One region of the Lysinibacillus sp. EB106-09-02-XG168 genome, then DNA from elsewhere that is predicted to be linked to it. Evidence: riboswitches for the same ligand, from Rfam matches in the RefSeq annotation. Region 1 holds a riboswitch; the other holds the start of a gene.
The links. A riboswitch is a leader RNA that binds a small molecule or an ion and turns the genes downstream of it on or off. The one in region 1 is predicted to bind cobalamin.
Positions count from the first base shown of each region.

Region 2: it holds a riboswitch for cobalamin, as region 1 does, so the genes downstream of both, AC3WSO_RS03655 (ABC transporter substrate-binding protein) here and AC3WSO_RS22505 (hypothetical protein) in region 1, are expected to answer to the same signal.

Region 1 covers NZ_JBYTDN010000003.1:4,448,940-4,455,927, reverse strand. The annotation lists gene AC3WSO_RS22510 (hypothetical protein) at 44-592, shown strand; cobalamin riboswitch at 823-1,012, shown strand; gene AC3WSO_RS22505 (hypothetical protein) at 1,208-1,747, shown strand; gene AC3WSO_RS22500 (ABC transporter substrate-binding protein) at 1,752-2,720, shown strand; gene AC3WSO_RS22495 (tyrosine-protein phosphatase) at 2,985-3,752, shown strand; gene AC3WSO_RS22490 (MATE family efflux transporter) at 4,238-5,614, shown strand; gene AC3WSO_RS22485 (putative RNA methyltransferase) at 5,614-6,444, shown strand; gene AC3WSO_RS22480 (lysophospholipid acyltransferase family protein) at 6,525-6,988, shown strand, end outside.
Region 2 covers NZ_JBYTDN010000003.1:539,913-546,900, forward strand. The annotation lists gene AC3WSO_RS03640 (MerR family transcriptional regulator) at 1-276, shown strand, start outside; gene AC3WSO_RS03645 (class I adenylate-forming enzyme family protein) at 269-1,771, shown strand; gene AC3WSO_RS03650 (acyl-CoA dehydrogenase family protein) at 1,773-3,440, shown strand; cobalamin riboswitch at 3,605-3,787, shown strand; gene AC3WSO_RS03655 (ABC transporter substrate-binding protein) at 4,078-5,043, shown strand; gene AC3WSO_RS03660 (FecCD family ABC transporter permease) at 5,040-6,041, shown strand; gene AC3WSO_RS03665 (adenosylcobinamide amidohydrolase) at 6,038-6,988, shown strand, end outside.

The DNA.
Region 1 (6,988 bases):
CACTATTTTTTACGTTCTGAAACAATAAAGGTAGGGATGAATCATGGAAAAAGAGATTTTGCAACTTTTTAGTAATTTAACAGAGCGTGACCGTGATATTCAATACAAATCATACGAAGAATTATTGAAAATTATGCAGGAACCAGTTGATTGGACCTATTCAGTTTGGGAACAACTAGTTCAAACTCTTACATACAAAAATGGACATATACGTGCAAGTGCTGCACAATTTTTATGCGCACTGGCAGCAAAAAGCGATCCTGAAGAAAGAGTATTAGAGGACTTCTTAAAGATTTGGGCAGTTACGTATGATGAAGAAACAGTCACGGTGAGGCATACTTTACAGGCAATTTGGAAAATAGGCTTAGCGGGGCAGGTACAAAGAGATTTAGTCGTATCATATTTGGCTAAAAGATATCAAACATGCTTAGACGAAAAGCACCCGACATTAATACGATATGATATTATTGTATCCTTTAAAAAGCTATTCGATGCAACAAATGACCCAAAACTACTAGAAATTGCACAGCGTTTAATTGAGGAAGAGAAAGATGTTAAATCCAAAAAGAAATATAAAAATGCCATCCGATAAAAGTTATGAAATGGCTATTTTTTGCAAATCCTTTCATTATGAAAAAGTAAATTGCTTTAATTTATGAGGCATAACAAATATTTGCACGAGTGGGTTGAATACCCAATGGGGCAGTGAATTTATCCACGTGCATATGGTCATACCTGCATGATTTTTATCCATCGTTGTTTATTCTAAATTCCTCAGCTATTTTTTCCTATCAATCTATGATAAACTGCATAACAAGTGAATAATTCTTGCAGAATAAAGGTGCTGAACTATAGCATAATCGGGAATTCGGTGAAAAACCGGAGCTGTTTCCGCAACTGTAAGTACAGAAGTCGTAAAGATATACCACTGTCGAATTATCCGATGGGAAGGTTTTTTATGGACGTAGTGAACTGTACAAGCCAGGAGACCGACCTTTGTTTGAACGTATAGATAACTCTTCGGAAGCTGAGAGAATATGCGGCAAATACATAGGCTATGTCGTATTTATGCGACACTATTTATGCTATTTTTCGTTGTTTCCTTAGGAGTGGGAACAACGTTTTTTTATGCGCTTATAATTCACCTGATGTAGCTGTGGTGTTAATAAGGTAAGAATTTTTCACGAAGGAAAGCGGGGACTTAGATTTGAAAAAAGATGCACGTTATTCTTGTTACCCATTTATGCGTGAAAAGGCATCAACAGTAGATTTTGAAATTCGAACGGATAGCCTAACAACACATATTGGTGTAGCATTGGCGGCGGTTAAAAAGGAAACGGTAGAGGTAGTAGCAGATGATTTACTTACCATTTTGCCAATGGCTTACCATGTAAATGGCTCAGTCCGAGGCAAATTAGCAGTAACCGAAGATGATTTGACTTGGCTAAGTGATCGCTATGATTTTTATGTTAGTCATGTTAAAGAGGAGATACAAAACTTTGTATTACCTCAAGGATCAGAGGCAGCTTCTGCATTACATTTATGCCGTAGTGAGGCGAAAAAATCATACCGTGTTTTGCACAAAGTATCTGAAGAACGCGAAGTACAAGCTATTCTCTTTGATTATTTAGGATTGCTAGCCAATGTATTTTTTGTAATGGCTGTCTATATGAATCAGCATGCTGGTATTGCTGAAATACCGTTTATTAGTAAATCATACCCGATGAAAAAGAAAAAGGAGAAATAATGAAATGAAGAAAATGTTTAGGCTACAATGGCTTTCTGTGTTGATGTTGGCACTTGTATTAGTTGGCTGTGGCACGAAAGAGAATACAAATAAAGATGCTGTTTCTAAAGAAGATCAACAAGTTGAGAAAACTACTAGCTATAAAGTTAAGGATGACCGTGGTGTAGAAGTTGAGTTTAATGCAGTACCTAAAACTATTGTTTCATTACAACCGAGTAATACAGAGATTTTATTTGCGCTAGGCGTTGGCGATAAAATCGTAGGTGCAACAGAGTTTGATACGTATCCAGAAGAAGCGCAAAAAATTGAGCGTGTTTCTACCTCTACAACATTCAATAGCGAGCGTATTTTAGCCCTAAAGCCAGATGTCGTTATTGCCTATACAACTGGAGGCAAAGATGAAGAAAATTTAAATGCTTTAAAAGGTCTCGAAGATGCGGGTATTAAAGTGTTTGCCATTCAATCAGCTAAATCATTTGATGATGTTTATGGGGATATTGAACAAGTTGCAACGGTTATGGGCATCAAAGATAAAGGCGAAAAGTTAAATGAAGATATTAAAGCTAAAATTGCAGGTGTCCAAGCGAAAGTTAAAGATGTGAAAAAACCGAAAAATATCTATTTAGAAATTAGTCCAAAGCCAGACATCTATACAGCTGGTTCTGGTACATTCCAACAAGAAATTTTAGATGCTGCAAACGTTAACAACGTTTTCGCTGATCTCCAAAGCTGGGCACCAATATCTGAGGAAGATATCATTGCAAAAAACCCAGATGTTATTTTAACAACAGTAGGCTATGTGAAAAACTCAACGGAAGAAATTCTTTCTCGTGATGGATGGAATTCAATCACGGCCATTCAAAATAAAGCGGTTTATTATATAGATACTGATATTTCAAATCGTCCAGGTCCTCGAATTGGGGAAGCTGTTGAGTTAATCGCAAAAGCAGTATACCCTGAGTTATTTAAATAATTGATATTAAAAAATAGTATTTTGGAGCTGTCCTTTATCAAGGGCAGCTTTTTGGATGGATAAAAAGGATAACTGCTTCGCTTGGGTGGGAAAGAAAACGAGTAAAGTGGATAACAGCTCTGCCCCAATAGAGAAACACCCCCAAATAAATCTCTCGTTGGTCTAAGAAGTGTAAAACATTCCCTAGTGCGAAAATTGGTATTATATCGAGTTGTTCTATAAAATAGAGATAAGTATGCTTGCTAACAGGGAGGGGTGCAGTCAGTGAAACAGTTTGATATGAATATTATTCCGTTTGAGGCAGTTTATAATTTTCGGGATATGGGTGGTTATAAGTCGAGAGATGGGCGTGCTGTTAGGAATGGTTTGATTTATCGCTCAGCAGCACTTGGTAAAATGACGAAATCAGATAAAGAGCGCTTTGAAACGCTAGGTGTGAAAACAATTTTTGATTATCGAGACAACCATGAGGCTCAAAATAATCCTAATCCGATATTCCCATATGCCAATTATATTCAAATACCAGCTAAAGGAAATCATGCTTTTGAGATGCCCACAAACGCTGGTGGGAAAGATTTTTATAAGGTTGTAAGCACGGAGATGTTTCGAGAATTTTATGCACAAATGCCTTTTAATAATGCTTCGTTCAAAGAGTTAATAGCAACGATTCAACAACCTGAAAATTTAGGGCTTGTTCATCATTGTGCAGTCGGGAAGGATCGAACAGGTATTGGTAGTGCGCTTATTTTACTTGCTTTAGATGTCCCTGAGGAAACGATCATGGAGGATTATTTAGATACAAATGTACATTTACGTCCCTTAGTCGAACGAATGGCTCTAACAATTCAGCAAGATTATAGCGATCAAGAATTACAGCAATTTTATGCCTTAATGTCTGCTCGTGAAGACTATTTACAAGCGGCATTTGATGCAATGGATAACCGATATGGCTCTAAGGCAGCTTTTTTAGAGCAAGAGTTTGGGTTAACAACTGAAAAACGTAAGCAATTGCAGGATTATTGTTTACTATGATAAGACTCCCTTTCACATAAAATTGTGAAAGGGATTTTTTGCGTTGTATTATCTTTTCATAATTTTTTAACTCATATTGACCAAAAAGCTTATGGAAGCATTATACCTAGGCATAATTAGGTGTTTCATTATAAAAATTCTTTACAGCCTAAAAATCTATGATAAGATACTATATATTTTTAACTTCTCTCAGCGGGTGTCCAAACATCCGCTGAAATAGAGGAACTCAGTCTAAGAGCGCCACGTCCTGTGGCAATTTAACTGTGCGAAAGCGAAGCGACAACAATACGGTTTTTAACTGCGCTTTCGCACAAAAAAACATCTGTAGGCCTAAGCACAAAGTTGATTCCGGGCGCAATTATGCCGAGGCATAATCGATTGGGCAGTAATTTATCTGTATAGATGGTAAAGAATGTAGTTGAAAGTGGGGCAGCCCGTAAAAATCTTTATGAAACGATTAGGAGAAGTGAAAAGTATTGGCAGATATATTAAAAGAAAGTGATATTAAAGAGACAGATAGGTTAAGTTTATTCCATTTAACATGGCCGATATTTTTAGAAGTATTTTTATTTATGTTAATGGGACTAGCTGATACTTTTATGCTCAGTGCTTTATCAGATAATGCTGTATCAGGAGTTGGTGCAGCCAATCAATATATTCATATTGCAATTTTAATACTTGAGGTAGTTGGTAATGGTGCTTCCATTGTTGTATCTCAATATTTAGGTTCAAGGCGATTTTTTGAGGCTGCAAAGATTTCCGCTTTAGCAGTTACGATGAATTTGATTGTTGGACTAATGATGAGTATCTTATTTTTCTTCTTTTCAAGTCATTTAATGACCATGATGAACTTGCAAGGGGAAGTGCTTAAATACGCTCAAAGCTACTTGGTAATCATCGGAAGCTTTATTTTCTTACAGGCTATTATAAATGCTTTAGCAGCAATTATCCGTGTACATGGATGGACAAAGCAAACGATGTATGTATCACTAGGTATGAATGTGCTACACGTTATCTTAAACTACGGTTTAATCTTTGGTAACTTAGGATTACCGGAGTTAGGTGTAAAAGGTGCAGCTATTTCCTCAGTGGTAAGCCGTGGTTTGGCAGTTCTTGTGTTTTTCTGGCTGTTGTATCAAGTCATGGAAGTAAGAGTGAAGCTAGAATATTATTTCGAGTATTCAAAGGAATATATTCAAAAAATATTAAATATAGGCTTACCGTCAGCATTTGAGCAGGTGCTTTATCAGTTTTGTCAGATTGTCTTCCTTTATTATGCGACTTACTTAGGCGCAGAGACACTTGCGGCGAGACAATATGCCATGAATATTTCGATGTTTACGTACTTATTTGCGATTGCCATCGGGACAGGTACGGCTATAATTATTGGACGAAGTGTCGGTGCTGGTAAAAAGGATCAAGCTTATCATCAGCTTTGGACAAGTGTACGCGCAGCTTTTGCTTTTACAATCACAATGGTTGCAGTTGTAACGATATTCCGTAAGCAACTTATGCACGTTTTTACAGATAATCCAGAGGTAATTGCCATCGGAGCATCTGTCCTAGCATTAAGTATTCTCCTTGAAACAGGGCGAACAATGAATATTGTAGTTATTAACTCGCTGCGTGCCTCAGGGGATGCAAGGTTTCCAGTGAAAATTGGTTTCTTATCAATGGTATGTATGAGTCTCCCGCTCGGATACTTGTTTGTATTCGTTTTAAATTGGGGGTTAGTAGGTATTTGGCTAGCGATTGCGGCAGATGAATGGATGCGGGCTATTATCGTATACTTTAGATGGAAAAGTCGTAAGTGGGAGCGTTTTGCACTTGTTTCACCTACAGAACAGAAGGAGGAAAATTAATGGGGGCACTTTCTAAAAGAGCTGCAGGGGCAGCGTTAATGGATAAAAATATAAAGCTTTTTGCTTGTCCAATTTGTCAGGAGTCAATGGATGTTTTTGAACAAGGTAGATTAGTATGTTCCTCAACTCATTCTTTCGATATTGCCAAACAGGGCTATATTAATATGCTGACACACGGTGCCGTTTCTAAGTACAGTAAAGAGCTGTTTGAATCACGAAAAGCGGTTATTGATAGTGGGATTTATGATGTAGTAGAAGATAAAATCGGAGAGCTAATTGCTAATGCAGAAACCGTACTTGATACGGGATGTGGTGAAGGTTCGCATTTAGCTCGTATTATGGCAAAGAAACATGGGATAGGAATTGGTATTGATATAGCGAAGGAAGGCATCCTTGCTGCATCTCGACATTATCCAGAGCAAATGTGGTGTGTTGGTGATTTAGCGAAAAGTCCATTTGCAAGGTCGAGCTTCGATGCCATATTAAATATTTTATCGCCTGCCAATTATGAAGAATTTAAACGTCTATTAACTCACAATGGTTGTGTTGTTAAGGTTGTACCTCAAAGTGGGTACTTACATGAGCTTCGAGCACAATTATATGCGGATTCTACTAAAGAGTCGTATTCGAATGAACAAATAGTTGCTCGTTTTAAAGAAAGCTTTACCGATGTTAGTGTAGAACGTATTACATATACGGTACCGCTAGCTACAGAGCTTGTACCAGCACTGCTGGAAATGACACCAATGGGCTGGCATAAAAAAGAAGGATCCAATATCCTATTACATGAAATTACGATTGATGTTGATGTATTAGTGGGAAGAGTCTAGATATTTTCACCTGCAATTGCAGTATACTGGTCTTTTCGATTACAATGGGGATAACTATTGAATAAGGTAGGAATGAAACAGTGTATAAATTTATAGCAAATGTTGTAAAAGTGATCTTAAAATTATCAGGCTCGAAAGCGCGTGTATATGAAGAGCAAAACTTACCGAAGGAAGGTGGGTTTATTATTGCATGTACACACACGGGATATGTTGATATTTTAAATCTTGGTGTTGCTGTATACCCTCGAGAAATTAACTTTATGGCTAAAAAGCAATTGTTTGATATAAAGGGTATTGGCTGGCTTATAGAGCGTTTAAATGCCTTTCCAGTCGACCGTGACAATCCAGGTCCAAGTGTTATTAAAATTCCATCGCAGCTATTGAAAGAGGGGAAAATTGTTGGGATATTCCCATCTGGTACGCGAAATGCGGAAGGATCGGATTTAAAGCAAGGTGCGATTACAATAGCACAATTGTCAAAAGCACAAATTGTACCAGCCGCTTACATTGGTGCGCGTAATGCGGGTGATGTCTTTAAGCGTGG
Region 2 (6,988 bases), 3.9 Mb from region 1:
TTTTCAAAAAAAGAATTAGCGAAGCTTAAGCTTATTTTCCGAGGAAAGCGGTACGGTTTTTCACTTGAGGAGATTAAGGAGATGGTATTGCTTTTTGATTATGATCGCACGGGCATTCAGCAGTTGGAGCGTACGGTCGAGTATGGGGAACAAAAAATTGAAGAGATTGATGGCAAAATTGCAGAACTTGTACAGATGAAAAAGGAGATACGGCAGTTACAAGGCATATTTACAGAAAAATTAGCGACTTTAAAGGGAGAGATGCTTGATGAATAGTTCGAATTTGTTAGCACGTAATGCGCGAAAGTACCCTATGAGTGAAGCGGTTGTTTGTCAGGGCAGACGAGTAACTTATCGTGATTTAGATGAGCAAGTGACACGTTTTAGTCATGCTTTAGTAGAGCAGGGTGTGCGGCAAGGCGATAATGTAATTATTTTTATGCCAAATGTTGTAGAGTTTGTTGTTAGCTATTTTGCTATTCAGCGCATCGGGGCTATTGTCGTACCGGTAAATGCAAAATTTACGTTGCAGGAGGTCGAGTATGTTGTTCGGCATGCTGATGCTAAAGCTATTTTAGTGCATGAGGCAATTTTTGCAGCAGTTGATAACATCACGGTAGTTCCTTTAAAAATCAAAACAGGTCAAGAACAGGCTGGATGGCTAAACTATGAAACACTTATTGAACATGCAAGCACTCAAACAATTGACTGCCAGTTGAATGAAGATGATGTCTCAACGATTTTATATACATCGGGTACAACGGGAAAACCAAAGGGTGTGTTGTTTAGCTATCGCAATATTTTATCTGTAGCGCAAATGATTGCAGTGGAAATGGAAGTAAAGCCAGAAAGCCGGATTCTTCTTATGATGCCGTTAACGCATTCAGCTCCATTACATTTATTTTTAATGGCCGGGGTACTTGTAGGATCAACAAACGTGTTAACACCAACGTTTACACCTGATTTATTTATTGATTCAATAGAGCAGGAGCGGACAACGCATTTCTTTGGAGCACCTGTCGCATATTTGTTAACTGCCCAACTGCCAAGATTGCAAACAGCTGATTTATCACCGATGAAATGGTGGGCATATGGTGGTGCACCGTTATCACAAAACGAAGTCCGTCATTTACAAAAAGCTTTTAAAACAGAAAATTTAACTTGTGTCTATGGCTTAACAGAGGCTGGGCCAAACGGATCAATATTGCTTGGTGAAGAGCATGCAACGAAGGCGGGGAGCGTTGGACGACGCGCACCACTTGGAGCAGAGTTGCGTATTATCGACGATAATGGAGTAGATGTCAGTGTTGGTGAAGTAGGAGAAATTGTGTTGTTAGGTGAGAGCAATATGCTGGGCTATTACAAGGATGATATCGCAACAAAGGCTGCATTTATAGACGGCTGGCTAAAAACAGGTGACTTAGCTCGCTTAGATGAGGATGGCTATATTTGGATTGTTGATCGTAAAAAGGATGTCATTTTTTCAGGTGGTGTGAATATTTATCCGAAAGAAATTGAAGATCGTATGTTGAGTTATGAGGGAATATTTGAAGTTGCTGTAATAGGTGTGCCACATCCGGAGTGGGGAGAAACGGTGAAGGCTGTTTATGCTGCTAAAACAGAAGTTGACGAGGATGGACTTAAAGTTTATTTGGAGGAGCATCTTGCAAAATATAAAATTCCACGCATGTTTGAATGTGTGGAAGCTCTACCACGAAATGCATCAGGCAAAATACTAAAACAAACTTTGAAAGGACAAGAGGTGAGATAGCATGAAGGTTTTACAGCAGGAAGAAATGAAAACAACGAACTTTTTTAAAGAGAATGATACACTTCAAAACGTTTTAGAAATGATGCTAGATAAAGAGTTTGCGGAATATGCAACACGTGAGCTAACAGATTTCGGTGAGCTTTGTGCCGGAGATATTGATGTGAGAGCCAAACATACGGATAGAGAGGGTGAACCTCGATTACAAAGGTATAATGCCTATGGTGAAGAAGTGTCAGAGATTTGGGTCAATGACGGCTATAAAAAAACAATTGAAGAGACGTACAATACTGGCATTGTTGGTTATGTGCATAAGGATATTCCGCAAATAGGTAGAAAGGGCAACTATGTGTATAGCTTTGCTCAAGGCTATATACTTTCACATGCTGAACCAGGCTTTTACTGTCCTGTTACGTTAACGATGGCAACTGCTTATTTACTTGATCATTATGCGAGTGATGAGGTGAAGGAGCGTTTTTTACCACATGTTTGTGCAACTGGAGAGACAGAGCTCTATGAGGGGGCTACATTTTTAACGGAGCGCCAAGGTGGCTCTGATGTCGGAGCGAATGTTGTAGAGGCAAGGCAGGATGGCAAGCAGTATCGTTTATATGGTGAGAAATATTTTGCATCAAACGCAGGAATGTGTGGAGTAACTATGGTATTGGCACGTATGGAAGGGGCTCGGGCAGGCTCAAAGGGTTTAACATTGTTTGCAGTTCCATGGAGAAATGATGATGGCACAGTTAATAACCTGCGCGTTCGGCGTTTAAAGGATAAACTTGGTGTTAGAGCAGTGCCTTCTGGTGAGGTGGAATTTGATGGGGCACTAGCATATGTTGTTGGTGATCCGAATAAAGGGATTTACTATATGTTGGAGGCGCTAAATTTATCAAGAATTTGCAATGCAGTTGCTTCTATCGGCATTATGCGCCGCGGCTATTTAGAGGCGAAGCACTATGTGACAAATCGCCATGCATTTGGTAAACCTTTAACGCAATATCCTATGATTCAGGATACACTAGGGAAATTCGCTGCCAAGCTACATGTAGAAGTTGCTACGGTTTTTGATCTTATTCAGCTGTACGATAAAGTAACTAGTGGACAGGGGAATAAAGAGGACATCATTTTGAACCGCTTGTATATTGCAATCATGAAAAAAGAAACGGCGGAGCAAGCTGTACATTATGCGAGTGAAGCCATTGAATTACATGGCGGAAACGGCTATATTGAAGATTTTGTTACACCACGGTTATTAAGAGATGCACAGGTCCTTACCGTGTGGGAGGGGACTGCGAATATTTTAGCTTTAGAGCTCATTCGCTTAGTTGATAAGTTTCATGTGCACGAAATGTTTGTTCGTGTTATGGAGGAACGTCTAGAAAAACTAACTGATAGTCCATTAGTTGAAATTGTAGTAGGGCAATTAGCAAAACTAGATTCAACTTTGCAAACATTTAGCCGTTTAGATGATGCAACAAAAACATTTGAGGCAAAAAAGGTCGCAGAGCAGATGGCACATTTATATGAAAGTGTTGTAGCAGTTGAATGGGCACAAAGATTCGGCGGCAAATATGAGAAGTTAGCAGATATTTATTTAGAGAACACATGGGCATTACGAGAAATGGGTGCACCGATGAAAACGGTACAGTATTTTTCAGATATAGTTTAACTTTTTTCAGCGGGTGTCCAGACAAAATAGAGGAACCCAGTCTAAGAACGCCACGTCCTGTGACGATTTATCTGTGCGACCGCGGCAATTATGCCGAGCTAATTGATTTGATGAAGAGTCGTCTCGAATGGAGGCGACTTCTTTAATTTTCATGTATAATACAATCAACTGAATATTATAAAGGTTCTTTACTTAAGTAAAGTGAAAAGGGAAATCGGTGTAATTCCGATGCGGTCCCGCCACTGTATGTGTGAGTTTTTTCAATCTGCGCCACTGAAAATTTCGGGAAGGCTTGAAAAAGCGTATGAAGCACGAGCCAGGAGACCTGCCTTTATAGAAAACACGTTGTAGCCTACGAGGATAGGATGGTGGATTTTGTATATGTATATTGTGCAAATTTGACCCCCTCATTTTTTTATGATGAGGGGTATTTGTTTTGTAAGCTGAATATCGATAAATTTGGAAAAGTGGGCGATAACCCCACAAAGTTGGGCAATAACCACACAACATTGAAAGATAAACCCAACGTTGAGCGACACCTGCACTACCTTAAACGATAAAAACCTAAAATGTATCGATCAATCAGAAAAACAAGTCGTTAAATACTTTATGCACAGATAGACTAAGGGGGATTCACATGAAGAAATTTTGGAAAATAGGATTATCAGCATTTTTAGCTGTTGGCTTGCTTGCAGCATGCAACACAAAAGAGACGACAAATGACAAGCCGTCATCTGCTGAGCAGCAAGAGACAGCTAAAGTAGATCAAGCAATATTTCCAATGACGATAACGGATGCTATTGGCAAAGATATTACGCTAGAAGCACCTCCTGAAAAAATAGTTTCTCTCATTCCAAGTAACACTGAAATTTTATTTGGTCTTGGCTTAAATGATGAAATAGTGGGTGTATCAGATAATGACGATTATCCAGCAGAGGCTACTAAAAGAGATAAGGTTGGCGGTATAGATTTTAATATTGAACAAATTATTGCGTTAACGCCAGATATCGTTTTTGCTCATGCATCGGGTATGGGGAATTTAAAAGGAGCAATTGAACAGCTTGAGGCTGCAGGTGTGAAAGTATTTGTTGTAGCGGATGCCAAAAACTTTAATGAGACTTACACGACGATTGAACAGCTTGGTCGTGCAACGGGAAAACTAGAAGAGGCTAAAAAAATAGTCGCAAATATGAAGGCTAAAGTTGAAGAAATTGAAACAAAACTTAAGGGTGTTGAGCCAAAGAAAGTTTTTGTAGAATCGTCTGATGAGCCACAGATTTATACAGCTGGTAGAGGTACATTTATGAATGAAATGCTAGAAATGATTCATGCCGAAAATGTGGCAGCAGATGTAAATGACTGGTATCCAATTGAAGCTGAACAAATTATTGCGAAAAATCCAGATGTCATTGTTGTGGCATATAATTATGTACCGAATATTTTAACGAAAATTCCACAACGTCCAGGCTTTGAGACAATAACTGCCGTAAAAAATAAAGCTATTGTACAAGTGGATGAAAGTACGACAAGTCGTCAAGGTCCACGATTAGCTGATGGTTTTGAGGAAATAGCAAAGGCTGTTTACCCAGAGGCATTTAAATGAGTAAAACAATTGTAGCCTATGTAACAGCAATTACACTTTTAATCATTAGCATCTGGTGTGGTGTATCGATAGGCTCAGTTCATACTCCATTAGAAGTATTGTGGAATAAGGCGGCCGATGAAACAGCTGCCAATATTTTATGGAAGATTCGTTTACCTCGAGTGATGCTAGCAGGGCTTGTAGGGGCATCACTTGCTATTGCAGGGGCAGCTTTTCAAGGCCTATTAAAAAATCCTTTGGCTGATCCTTATACGTTAGGTGTTTCCTCAGGTGCATCGGTGGGCGCGGTGATGACGATTTTCTTTAGTGTCTCAATACCTGTAATCGGTCATTTTACATTGCCAGTCTTTAGTATGATAGGGGCCATATTAACAATGTTTGCTGTTATGGGCTTTGCTAGAATAGTAGACCGTTCACTAAAAATGGAAACTCTTATTTTAACAGGGGTAATATTTAGTTCATTTTTAGGTTCCTTGATTTCATTAATGATAGCATTATCTGGTGAGGAGCTACGCCAAGTAATCGGATGGTTGCTCGGTTCAGTGTCGATGCGTGGTTGGCCTTACGTTCAGATGATCATTCCGTTTGTCATTATTGGCTCTATTATGCTTTGGACACAAAGACGTGAGTTAAATGTTCTGTTATATGGTGAAGAACGTGCGAAGCATTTAGGTGTCAATGTTAAGCGTAGTAAATATATTATTTTAGTAGGTGGATCCATGTTGACAGGAGCAGCGGTAGCTGTTTCTGGAACGATTGGCTTTGTTGGTTTAGTTGTTCCTCATATGACGAGAATGGTTTGGGGTTCAGATCATCGTCATTTATTGCCATTATCGTTTTTAAATGGGGCAACTTTGCTAATTATTTGTGATTTAATAGCAAGAACAATTATTATGCCAAGAGAGCTGCCGATAGGTGTCATTACTGCATTTATTGGGGCGCCCGTTTTTTCCTATATTTTTTATAAACAACGTAGAGGCAAGGGGGTACGGGCATGATTGTTGTTGAACATCTTTCCGGGGGGTATGAAGACGTACCGATCGTCCACGATATAAGTTTTTCCATTGAAAAAGGTAAAATACTAGGGATTTTAGGGCCGAATGGTAGTGGGAAATCCACACTGTTAAAAGTAATAAGTGGCATACTACCAGCAACTGCAGGCACTGTAGTAGTAGATGGTAAAAACAGTAGCTCTTATACTGCTCGTGCATTAGCAAAGAAGATGGCAGTGCTGCCACAATTACATGCTAATGCCTTTTCAAACAGTGTAAGGGAGGCTGTATCGCTTGGACGTTATCCACATCAAACAGGCTTCTTTTCAAGCTGGTCTGATCGTGATGAACAAGCAGTGCAACATGCAATGCTGCAAACAGGTGTAAAACGCTATGAACAGACACCGATGGAATTTTTGTCGGGCGGTGAACAGCAGAGGGTTTTTGTCGCCCAAGCTCTTGCACAAACAGCGGAGATATTGCTACTAGATGAGCCGACCAACCATCTAGATATTGCGCATCAACGTCAAATCTTAGATATGGTACGAAAGGAAGCAATAGAATGTGGTTTGACCGTTATTATGGTACTGCATGATATGAATTTAGCTTCTCTTTACTGTGATGAATTATTACTAATGGAGGAAGGGCGGATGCGGGCATTTGGGGCGCCGCATGAAGTATTAGTCGCTTCGCAAATCGAAGATGTCTATCATGCTCGAGTGGCAACTTATGCACATCCAGAAATTCCAAAGCCTCAAATTACAATGATGCCAGCCTCCGTTGAACATCAGCAACGTGCTGTCATTAAAAAAGAAAATTTCTCTGTTACAGATCATTACATTAAGCTTCGATCAGAGTTTCCTTTAAAAACGGTGTCCTCAGCTGTACATAACCCGGGTATTGGCTGGTATGATTGTCTGTTAAATCGCTCTGTACCAATAGATTATGTGATT